4 regions of the Streptomyces sp. WMMC940 genome follow, and region 2 is predicted to be linked to each of the others. Evidence: riboswitches for the same ligand, from Rfam matches in the RefSeq annotation. Region 2 holds a riboswitch; each other region holds the start of a gene.
The links. A riboswitch is a leader RNA that binds a small molecule or an ion and turns the genes downstream of it on or off. The one in region 2 is predicted to bind cyclic di-AMP.
Positions count from the first base shown of each region.

Region 1: linked by a shared signal. The riboswitch ahead of O7595_RS12710 (C40 family peptidase) and the one ahead of O7595_RS07795 (M23 family metallopeptidase) in region 2 are both predicted to bind cyclic di-AMP.
Region 3: linked by a shared signal. The riboswitch ahead of O7595_RS03790 (M23 family metallopeptidase) and the one ahead of O7595_RS07795 (M23 family metallopeptidase) in region 2 are both predicted to bind cyclic di-AMP.
Region 4: linked by a shared signal. The riboswitch ahead of O7595_RS19900 (transglycosylase family protein) and the one ahead of O7595_RS07795 (M23 family metallopeptidase) in region 2 are both predicted to bind cyclic di-AMP.

Region 1 covers NZ_JAPZBC010000001.1:2,914,966-2,917,157, forward strand. Annotated here, with positions in the region: gene pcrA (DNA helicase PcrA) at 1-940, opposite strand, end outside; cyclic di-AMP (ydaO/yuaA leader) riboswitch at 1,151-1,320, shown strand; gene O7595_RS12710 (C40 family peptidase) at 1,319-2,192, shown strand, end outside.
Region 2 covers NZ_JAPZBC010000001.1:1,775,037-1,777,228, forward strand. Annotated here, with positions in the region: gene O7595_RS07790 (GntR family transcriptional regulator) at 1-170, opposite strand, end outside; gene O7595_RS07795 (M23 family metallopeptidase) at 347-1,120, opposite strand; cyclic di-AMP (ydaO/yuaA leader) riboswitch at 1,134-1,297, opposite strand; gene O7595_RS07800 (M16 family metallopeptidase) at 1,528-2,192, opposite strand, start outside.
Region 3 covers NZ_JAPZBC010000001.1:831,840-834,031, forward strand. Annotated here, with positions in the region: gene O7595_RS03790 (M23 family metallopeptidase) at 1-952, opposite strand, end outside; cyclic di-AMP (ydaO/yuaA leader) riboswitch at 957-1,117, opposite strand; gene O7595_RS03795 (tyrosine-protein phosphatase) at 1,705-2,192, shown strand, end outside.
Region 4 covers NZ_JAPZBC010000001.1:4,518,694-4,520,885, reverse strand. Annotated here, with positions in the region: gene eno (phosphopyruvate hydratase) at 1-156, opposite strand, end outside; gene O7595_RS19900 (transglycosylase family protein) at 478-1,128, opposite strand; cyclic di-AMP (ydaO/yuaA leader) riboswitch at 1,132-1,295, opposite strand; gene O7595_RS19895 (transglycosylase family protein) at 1,552-2,192, opposite strand, start outside.

The DNA of each region.
Region 1 (2,192 bases), 1.1 Mb from region 2:
CCGTGCCGACCAGCTCGCGCACGAGCGTGTACTGGGCGTGGTTGGTGTCCTGGTACTCGTCGACCAGGACATGACGGAACCGGCGCCGGTAGTGCTCGGCGACGTCCGGGAACGCCTGGAGCAGATGGACCGTGGTCATGATGATGTCGTCGAAGTCCAGCGCGTTGGCCTCGCGCAGGCGGGCCTGGTACATCCGGTACGCCTCGGCCAGTGTCTTCTCGAAACCTCCCCCGGAGCCGTCGGCCTGGGTGGTACCCCCACCTGCCCGGTCGGCGTAGGTCTCCTCGTCGATCAGCTCGTTCTTCAGGTTCGAGATCTTGGCGCTGAACGACTTCGGCGGGTACCGCTTCGGGTCGAGGTCCAGATCGCGGCAGACCAGTGCCATCAGCCGCTTGGAGTCGGCGGCGTCGTAGATCGAGAAGGACGACGTGAAGCCGAGCCTCTTGCTCTCCCGGCGCAGTATGCGGACGCAAGCGCTGTGGAAGGTGGAGACCCACATGGCTCCGGCGCGCGGGCCGACGAGCTGCTCGACGCGCTCCTTCATCTCCCCCGCGGCCTTGTTGGTGAAGGTGATGGCCAGTATCTGGCCGGGGTGGACGTCACGGGTCGCCAGCAGATGGGCGATCCGGTGGGTCAGCACCCGGGTCTTGCCGGAGCCGGCGCCGGCGACGATGAGCAGCGGCGACCCCGTGTGGACGACGGCGGCGCGCTGCTGCTCGTTCAGCCCGTCGAGCAGGGCCGCCGGGTCGATGACGGGGCGCGGGGCGCCGTTGCGGTAGTGGGCGTCCCCGGACGGAGGCACGTCGAACCTGCCCTCGAAGAGGTCGTGCGGGACCTCGTCCGCGGGCGGGTGCTCGTCGTCCTCCGGTGGCGGGGGGTCCTCCGGGGCCGGGGTGCGCTGGAGGTCCGCCAGGAAACTGTCGTCAAAGAGGCTGCTCATCGCTCTCCGAGTCTAGGCGGCCCCACCGACAGCCCGCCGCCGCCTTCGCGGGAATCACGATCGGACACCTCCAGTCATGACATGGACACACAGCGCCAAGGTCACGAAAATGTATCGGGCATATCGACCACTCTCCTTCACAGCAGCGCCACACTTTGGCTAGCGTGCTCGCCCAGGCGGCCCGTACCCCCTTCGACGAACCACGTCGGCCGGGCAGCCGCGCCGAATCCGTGCCCCTCACCGAGGAGTTCGGAACCGGGGACCCACTCAAAAAGCACAACTGGGGTGAATCGGGCCTGGTTTCATCTGGCCCGTAGGGCAAACCTTCCGTTCCGTCCGAACCCGACAGCTAACCCGGTAGGCGTTCCACGGAAGGAGATGCCGGCCTTGGCGTCGCACCGCAAGCCGCGCAGCCGCACACGTACGAACACACCTGCCGTCGGGATCACGACGGCCGCCATAGCGGGGGTCTCGCTCCTCTCGGCCCAGAATGCGACAGCCGACCCGAAGCCCAGCATCGAGGAAGTCCAGAAGAAGGTGGACGACCTCTACCGCCAGGCGGGTTCGTCGACCCAGGAGTACAACAAGGCGAAGGAGTCCGCCGAGCAGCAGCGCCGCAAGGTGGACCGTGCGCTCGACGAGGCCGCCGAGCGCACGGAGGCGCTCAACGAGTCCCGGCGCGCCCTCGGCAGTTACGCGGCCGCCCAGTACCGCACCGGCGCCGTCACCCCGACCGCCGCACTGCTCTTCGCCGACAACCCGCAGTCCTACGCCGACCAGACACAACTGATGGACCGGCTGACCGAACAGCAGCGCGGCGCCATCGCCGACTACGAGACCCACCGGGCCGAGGCCGCGAAGCAGCGCGCGCAGGCCACCAGGAGCCTGGAGACGCTCACGGACTCGCAGGAGTCGCTGCGTGCCAGGAAGCAGGCCGTCCAGAGGAAGCTCGCCGAGGCGCGGGAACTGCTGTCGCGGCTGACCGCCGAGGAACGGGCGCGGCTCGCCGAGCTCGAGCGCAAGAAGGAGGAGGAGGCCCGCCGGAAGGCCGAGGCGAGGGCCGAGGCGGAAGCCGAGGCCGAGCGGCAGCTCCGGGAGCGTGAGCGGCAGGAGCGGGAACAGACCGGCACCGGCACGGACACCGGCTCGGCCACGGGGACGGCCTCCGGAACGACCGGCGGCACGTACGCGGCCAAGGCCGAGAAGGTGCTGTCCTTCGCACGCGCCCAAATCGGCAAGCCGTACGTCTGGG
Region 2 (2,192 bases):
ACGACGAAACCCTCCGACTCCAGGGTCCGCAGCGCCTCCCGGACCGGGACGCGTGAGACGCCGTAGCGTCGCGCCAGCTGTTCCTCGGTGAGGCGACTGCCGCGCTCGAACACACCGGAGACGATGTCGTCGCGGATCGCCGTGCATACCGAGCGCGCGGGAATGCGCATACCGAACCTCCGCTTTAATCGCCGCGAAACCCCGTCGAGCGACGTCTGTTTCGGTGACTCTATGGCAGGTGGCCGGAATTTCCGAAGACCCATGGTAATCCATGGATATCTTTTGGCCTGAATACGCCGAGGCCCCCGCTCGGAGAGCAGGGGCCTCGGGCGGAAGGGTCTGTGCGTCAGACGCGGACGCCGTGCGAGCGGAGGTACGAGACCGGGTCGATGTCCGAACCGTAGTCCTCACCGGTGCGGGCCTCGAAGTGGAGGTGCGGACCGGAGGAGTTCCCGGTCGACCCGGAGAGGCCGATCTGCTGGCCCGGGGCGACCTGCTGGCCGACCGAGACGCTGATCGAGGACAGGTGGCCGTACTGCGTGTACGTGCCGTCGTGCATGCGCAGGACGACGTTGTTGCCGTAGGCGCCGCCCCAGCCCGCCTCCACGACGGTGCCCATGCCGACGGCGACGACCTCGGTGCCGGAGGCGGCATGGAAGTCGACGCCGGTGTGGCTGCCGGAGGACCACTGGGCGCCCCCGGCGTGGTAGTCGGTGCTCACATAGGAGCCGGCGACCGGGAGCGTGTACGTCATCAGCCGCTTGCGCTCGGCCTCGCGGGCGGCACGCTCCGCGGCGTCACGAGCGGCCTTCACCCGGAGCTCGGCCTTGCGCTTGGCCTCTGCCTCGGCCTTCTCCTGGGCCGCGACCAGGGCGGCCTCCTGCTGCTGGGCCTCCGCCTGCGCGTCGATCTGCTCGGCGAGCGAGTCGGCGGCGACGGCCTGGGTCAGGCCGGTGTCCTCGACGGGGGCGGAGACCTCGGCATCGGCCGCGAAGGCCGGGGAGGCGAGGGTACCGACGACGCCGGTGGTGGCGATGGCCGCGACGGAGGCGACGCCCGCGCTCTTGCGCGACAGGCGGCTCGGACCACGGTGCTTCCCGGTGGCACGGGTGAACGCCATCAAGTGGCTGATCCTTTCCTTCCTTCTCGCCTACCGGGTTAGCTGACGGGTTCGGAGCAGGAAGGTCTCCTACGGGCCCCTCCGCGCGGCGGCGAAGGCACCCGATTCACCCCAGGGGACATATGGGTCCCCGGCTCCCCAGGCTCGCGCCGGACGGGGACTCGGCGATGGCTGCCCGATGCCGCGGGTGCGGCGCGTGCAACTGGCGGACAGCGCAGAAGACGCTAAGCCGATCTTCGCTCAATCACCAAACAGACACGGATATTTGTAGTGCACGCCACAGGGCAGACACCACTCCTCCCCATCAAACCGGACATAGGGGAGGGTCGTTCCGGGTACGCGAAAGGGCCCCGTCGGCGCGAAACCGACGGGGCCCTTTCGTGCGCGCCGGAGGCGCCGGCGGTCAATCAGCCCGTGACAACGGTCACTTCACCGATTCCGAGCGCCCGGACGGGCTCCTCGATCTCGGAGGCGTCCCCCACGAGGACCGTGACGAGCCGGTCCACGGGGAAGGCGTTGACGACCGCGGCGGTCGCCTCCACCGTGCCGGTCCCGGCCAGCCGCGCGTACAACTGGGCCTGGTAGTCGTCCGGGAGACCCTGCTCGACCTGGTCGGCCAGCGTGCCCGCCACGGAGGCGGCCGTCTCGTACTTCAGCGGCGCCACGCCCACCAGGTTCTGCACGGCGACATCGCGCTCCGCGTCGGTCAGGCCCTCCGCGGCGAGGGTGCGGAGCACCTTGAAGAGGTCGTCGAGCGCGGGACCGGTGTGCGGGGTGTCGACCGAGCCGCTGATGGCGAGCATCGAGGCGCCGGAGACCCCGCCAGGCGACGCCGGGATGTCCGAGCGCAGCACCTGACCGAAGGCCCGCACGCCGTAGGTGTAGCCCTTCTCCTCGCGCAGCACGCGGTCCAGGCGCGAGGTGAGCGTGCCGCCGAGGCAGTACGTACCCAGGACCTGGGCGGGCCAGACCCGGTCGTGGCGGTCGGGGCCGATCCGGCCGATCAGCAGCTGGGTCTGCACGGCGCCGGGTCGGTCGACGATGACGACGCGGCCCGTGTCGTCGGCGGTGA
Region 3 (2,192 bases), 940 kb from region 2:
ACCCGTAACCGGGGCTGGTGCGGATCTCGAAGTGCAGGTGCGGGCCGGTGGAGTTGCCGGTCGAGCCGGACAGGCCGATCTGCTGGCCACCGGTGACGCTCTCGCCGGAGGAGATGGAGAGCTGGGAGAGATGGGCGTACTGCGAGTAGGTGCCGTCGTTGTGCTTGATGACGACCTCGTTGCCGTACGCACCGCTCCAGCCCGCCGAGACGACGGTGCCGGGGCCGACGGCCTTCACCGACGTGCCGGTGGGGGCGATGAAGTCCACACCGGTGTGATAGCCACTGGACCACATGGCACCCGCGGTCCTGTACGCGGTGCTGACGCCGCCGACCACCGGGGCGAAGTAGCCCGAGGGGATGTTCTTGACGGCACTGTCGGCGGCAGGAGCCTGGACGGCAGCGGCCGCGGGAGCAGAGGCGCCGCGGTCGGCGGTGCGGGAGGCGCGCTCGGCGGAGGCGGCCGGCTTCTCGGCTTCGGCCTTGGCCGGGGCCTTCGCCTTGACCTTCACCGGGGCCTCGGCCTTGCGCTCGGTCGACTGGGCCTTCGCGTGCGGCTTCGCGTCGGCCGGGGCCTTCGGCCCGACGTGGAGGCTGAGCCGCAGACCCGGGTGGATCAGCGACGGGTTCCCACCGACGGCGGCACGGTTGTCGGCGTAGAGCTTCTTCCAGCCGCCCGCGACATCCTGCTCGGCGGCGATCTTCGACAGATGGTCACCCACCACGACGGTGTAGGACTCGACCGCCTTGCCGGCCTGCGGCGCCTGGAGGACGAAGGCCTGGTGCACGGTCGGGGCGACAGGTCCGGCTGCGGGCGCGGACTGCCCTGCGGCGTTCGCGCCGGCGGCACCGACGAACGGGATGGCGATGGCGGCCCCGCCCGTACCGGCGGCGACGAATCCGCGCCTGAACGGGCTGGTCCTCGGACGGCGGTGCTTCCCCTTACCGGGCATGGCGCATTCCTCTCCGCCGCCTGCGAGGTGAGCTGTCGGGTTCGGGCTGGAGCTGCCCGGCCGCGCCGTGAGCGCGGCTTCACCCCGAGCCGTCCGGGGTCACGGAACGGCGCAGTACCTGGGTCCCCCGCTCCTGCCACATGTGGGTGGGTGCGATATTCCGGACGGCGGCAGGATTAGGCGTTCCGACCGGATTGCGGTGACCGTAGAGGAGTCGGGTCGGCGTGAACAAGCCGTCATTTCCACCGGGAATCGACCTGCCGGATATCAGCACACATTTCCCGGTCACACTCCGTGGATCGCGGATCTTCGATTTCCACGCGGACAAGGGAGTTGAGCCGTCCCACGCTCCACGGAACGTCACGGATATGATTCAGCTCACGGCTGGACGCGGCCTCCATTTCCAATCAGGGCGCGTCACCCTAAAGCATCCAATACGGACACATCACCCATTGCGGACGCAATACGCTCAAGGGTGCGAGTGGCACAGAAAAACACCTTTCACCCGTCCTGTCGGAATTCCATTCCCACAACCCGTGAATTGCGTGGTCGGTCCCAGCCGGCGAGCGGCATCGGTCCCCGCGGGGACCTCCCAGACTCCGACAACTCCGCACATCGTCGGGGGGAGTTCGACGACGGGCAACGGCCTGGCGGACACGGGTCGAGATGATTGCCTGAGGAATCGATGTCGTAGTGTCAGCACCGCGCCCTCGTCGGCGAGCAGCGCCGACCGCAGACACGGAGGAGCCCCCGTGACGCAGCAGCTGCCCCAGACCCCGTCGACCGAACCCGAACTGTCCGGTGTGCGCAACTTCCGGGACGTGGGCGGACTGCCGACCGTGGACGGACGACGCGTTCGGTACGGACGGCTCTTCCGCAGCGGCCATCTCGCGCACGCGACGGACACCGACGCGGCCTTCCTCTCCTCGCTCGGGCTCCACACGATCTTCGACTTCCGCAACTCCGCGGACCAGCGGCTGGAGGGCCCGGACGTCGAACTCACCGGGGTGCGCAACGTCAACATCCCGCTGTCCGACCCGGCCGACGGGGCCGAGTTCTGGCGAATGGTCCGGGACGGCGACCTCGACCAGCTGAAGTCGATCCTCGCCGACGGCCAGGCGGCCGGGCGGATGATCGCCTCCTACCGGATGATCATCAAGGAGCGCACCGCCGAGCACAGCCGCGTCCTGCACGCGCTGGCCGAGGACAGCACGCCGGCGCTGATGCACTGCGCGGCGGG
Region 4 (2,192 bases), 2.7 Mb from region 2:
GCGGAGCTCGAGGGCCTCGAAGGCGCCGGTGGACGCACCGGACGGAACGGCAGCACGCCCGGTGCTGCCGTCGTCGAGGCCGACCTCGACCTCGACCGTGGGGTTGCCTCGGGAGTCCAGGATTTCCCGGGCTACGACGACGTCGATGGACGGCACGAGCATCTCCTTCTGGGATGTGACGCGTGAGGTGACACAAGCGGAGCCGTGTCGGTGCAGGGTCGCTTTGGCCTTGCGGCAAGAGCCTAACCGCCTGGGAGGCATCGGCCGGCAGATGCCCGCCCCGTGGGACGAAAAAGCGGTCGGAACGGACAAAGGCCCCGGCCCGGGGGCACCTCCCGTGCCCGCCGGACTGCGGGGGGTACGGGGGATGCCGCACCGGGCCGGGGCCGGGGGACGGTGGTGTGCCGTCGGGTGGTCCGCCGGGCCCACCGGACGGCGGCCGCCCCGGGGACCGCAGTGGGTCCCCGGGGCCGGTCGTCAGCTCAGGTGGAGCTTCTGGCCGGGGTGGATGACGTTCGCGTCCTCGACGATGTCCTTGTTCAACTCGAACAGCTTCTTCCAGCCGCCCTTGACCTTCTCGGCCTCGGCGATCCTGCTGAGGGTGTCGCCGGCCTTGACCGTGTACTCGCCGTCGCCCTTCCTGACCGGGGCGGCGGCGCGCTCGGAGCGGCTGGTCGGGGCCTCGGCTCGCTTCGGGGCGGCGGGCTCGGCGACCTTGGGGGCGGCCGGGGCGGCGCCGTCGTACGAGGCGTTCGACAGTCCGGTGCCGCAGTTCGGCCAGGCACCCTTGCCCTGGCCCGCCAGGACCTTCTCGGCTATCTGGATCTGCTGCGCCTTGCTTGCCTTGTCGGCGGTGGAGGCGAACGCGGTGCCCCCGTAGGCGGCCCAGGTGGAGGCCGAGAACTGCAGCCCGCCGTAGTAGCCGTTGCCGGTGTTGATCGACCAGTTGCCGCCGGACTCGCACTGGGCGACGGCGTCCCACTCGGAGGCGGTGGCGGCGGACGCGGTGCCCGAGGCCATCAGCGGTGCGGCTATGGCGGCACCGGCGACACCGGCGAGCGTGGCGACACGGGTGGACCGCTGGAAGACCGTCGGGCGACGGTGCTTGCCCTTGCCGGAAAGCAGCATCGAAGTTCTCCTCACCGACGCCTGCGAGGTGAGCTGTCGGGTTCGGGCCGATGTGGTGCCCGGCCGTGCGACGAGCGCACGGCTCCACCCCTAGCCGGGCAGCCCTCATCGGGCCTGTCCGGCACTTACCTTGGGTCCCCCGCTCCTGCCTTCGGCGCTTGCGCGACGACTGTTCCCGGCGGCCGCCGGCAGGATTCGGCGTGCGGTCGACGGGGCCCGCGTTGCGAGCAGTTCAGACCGTAAACACACGTCTCCCCGATGTTCAAAGACGAACATCGGGGAGAAATCGCCCAAAACTGACGGGGCAACATGTCCGTTTTCGCAGGTGAGAGCCGTGATGACCGGAGTTGACCGCCTAGCGGCGCCAGTTGACCGGAAGAGACTCTTGTCTCACTCGCACAGAACCGGACATAAGTACCCGAACTACTCCTTCAACTCGCCTTCGCCCAGGCCGAGATCGAGGCTCTGGCCAGGCAGGATGAGGTCCGCGTCAGAGCCGACGACATCCTGGTTCGCCTCGTAGAGGGCGGGCCAGCCGCCGGGCACCTGGTTCGCGTCGGCGATCGACGAGAGGTTGTCTCCGGTGCGAACGACGTACTCGTCTCCCGTGGCGGCGTCGCTCCGTGCCGATCCGTCACCTCGTGAGGCATGGCGCCCCGATTCACGCTCATCGCCCGAATTACCCGACTCATCCCCTTCGGCGGCCGGGGTGCCCCGGTGCTTGCCGGCGCCCGCCTCCGCCCCGGCTTCACCGGACGCCTCCGCGCCCCCACCGGAGCCCTCGGCGGATCCGGCGGACTCCGAGGAGCCGGCCGGCGAGGAGGACTGCTCGGACTGCTCGGACTGCTCGGACGGCTCGGGCGGCCCGGACGGCTCGGACGAGGACTCGCCCGCGCCCGGCTGGGACCCGTCCGGCGAGGAGGCCCCGGCGTCCGGCTCGGGCACGGAATCCGCCCCGTCGCCGAACGAGGGCCCCTTCACGAGGTCGCCCAGCGGGTCGGCCGACGGAGTGCCGGCGGACTCGGAGCCACCGCCGCCCAGGCCCGTGATCACTCCACAGCTCT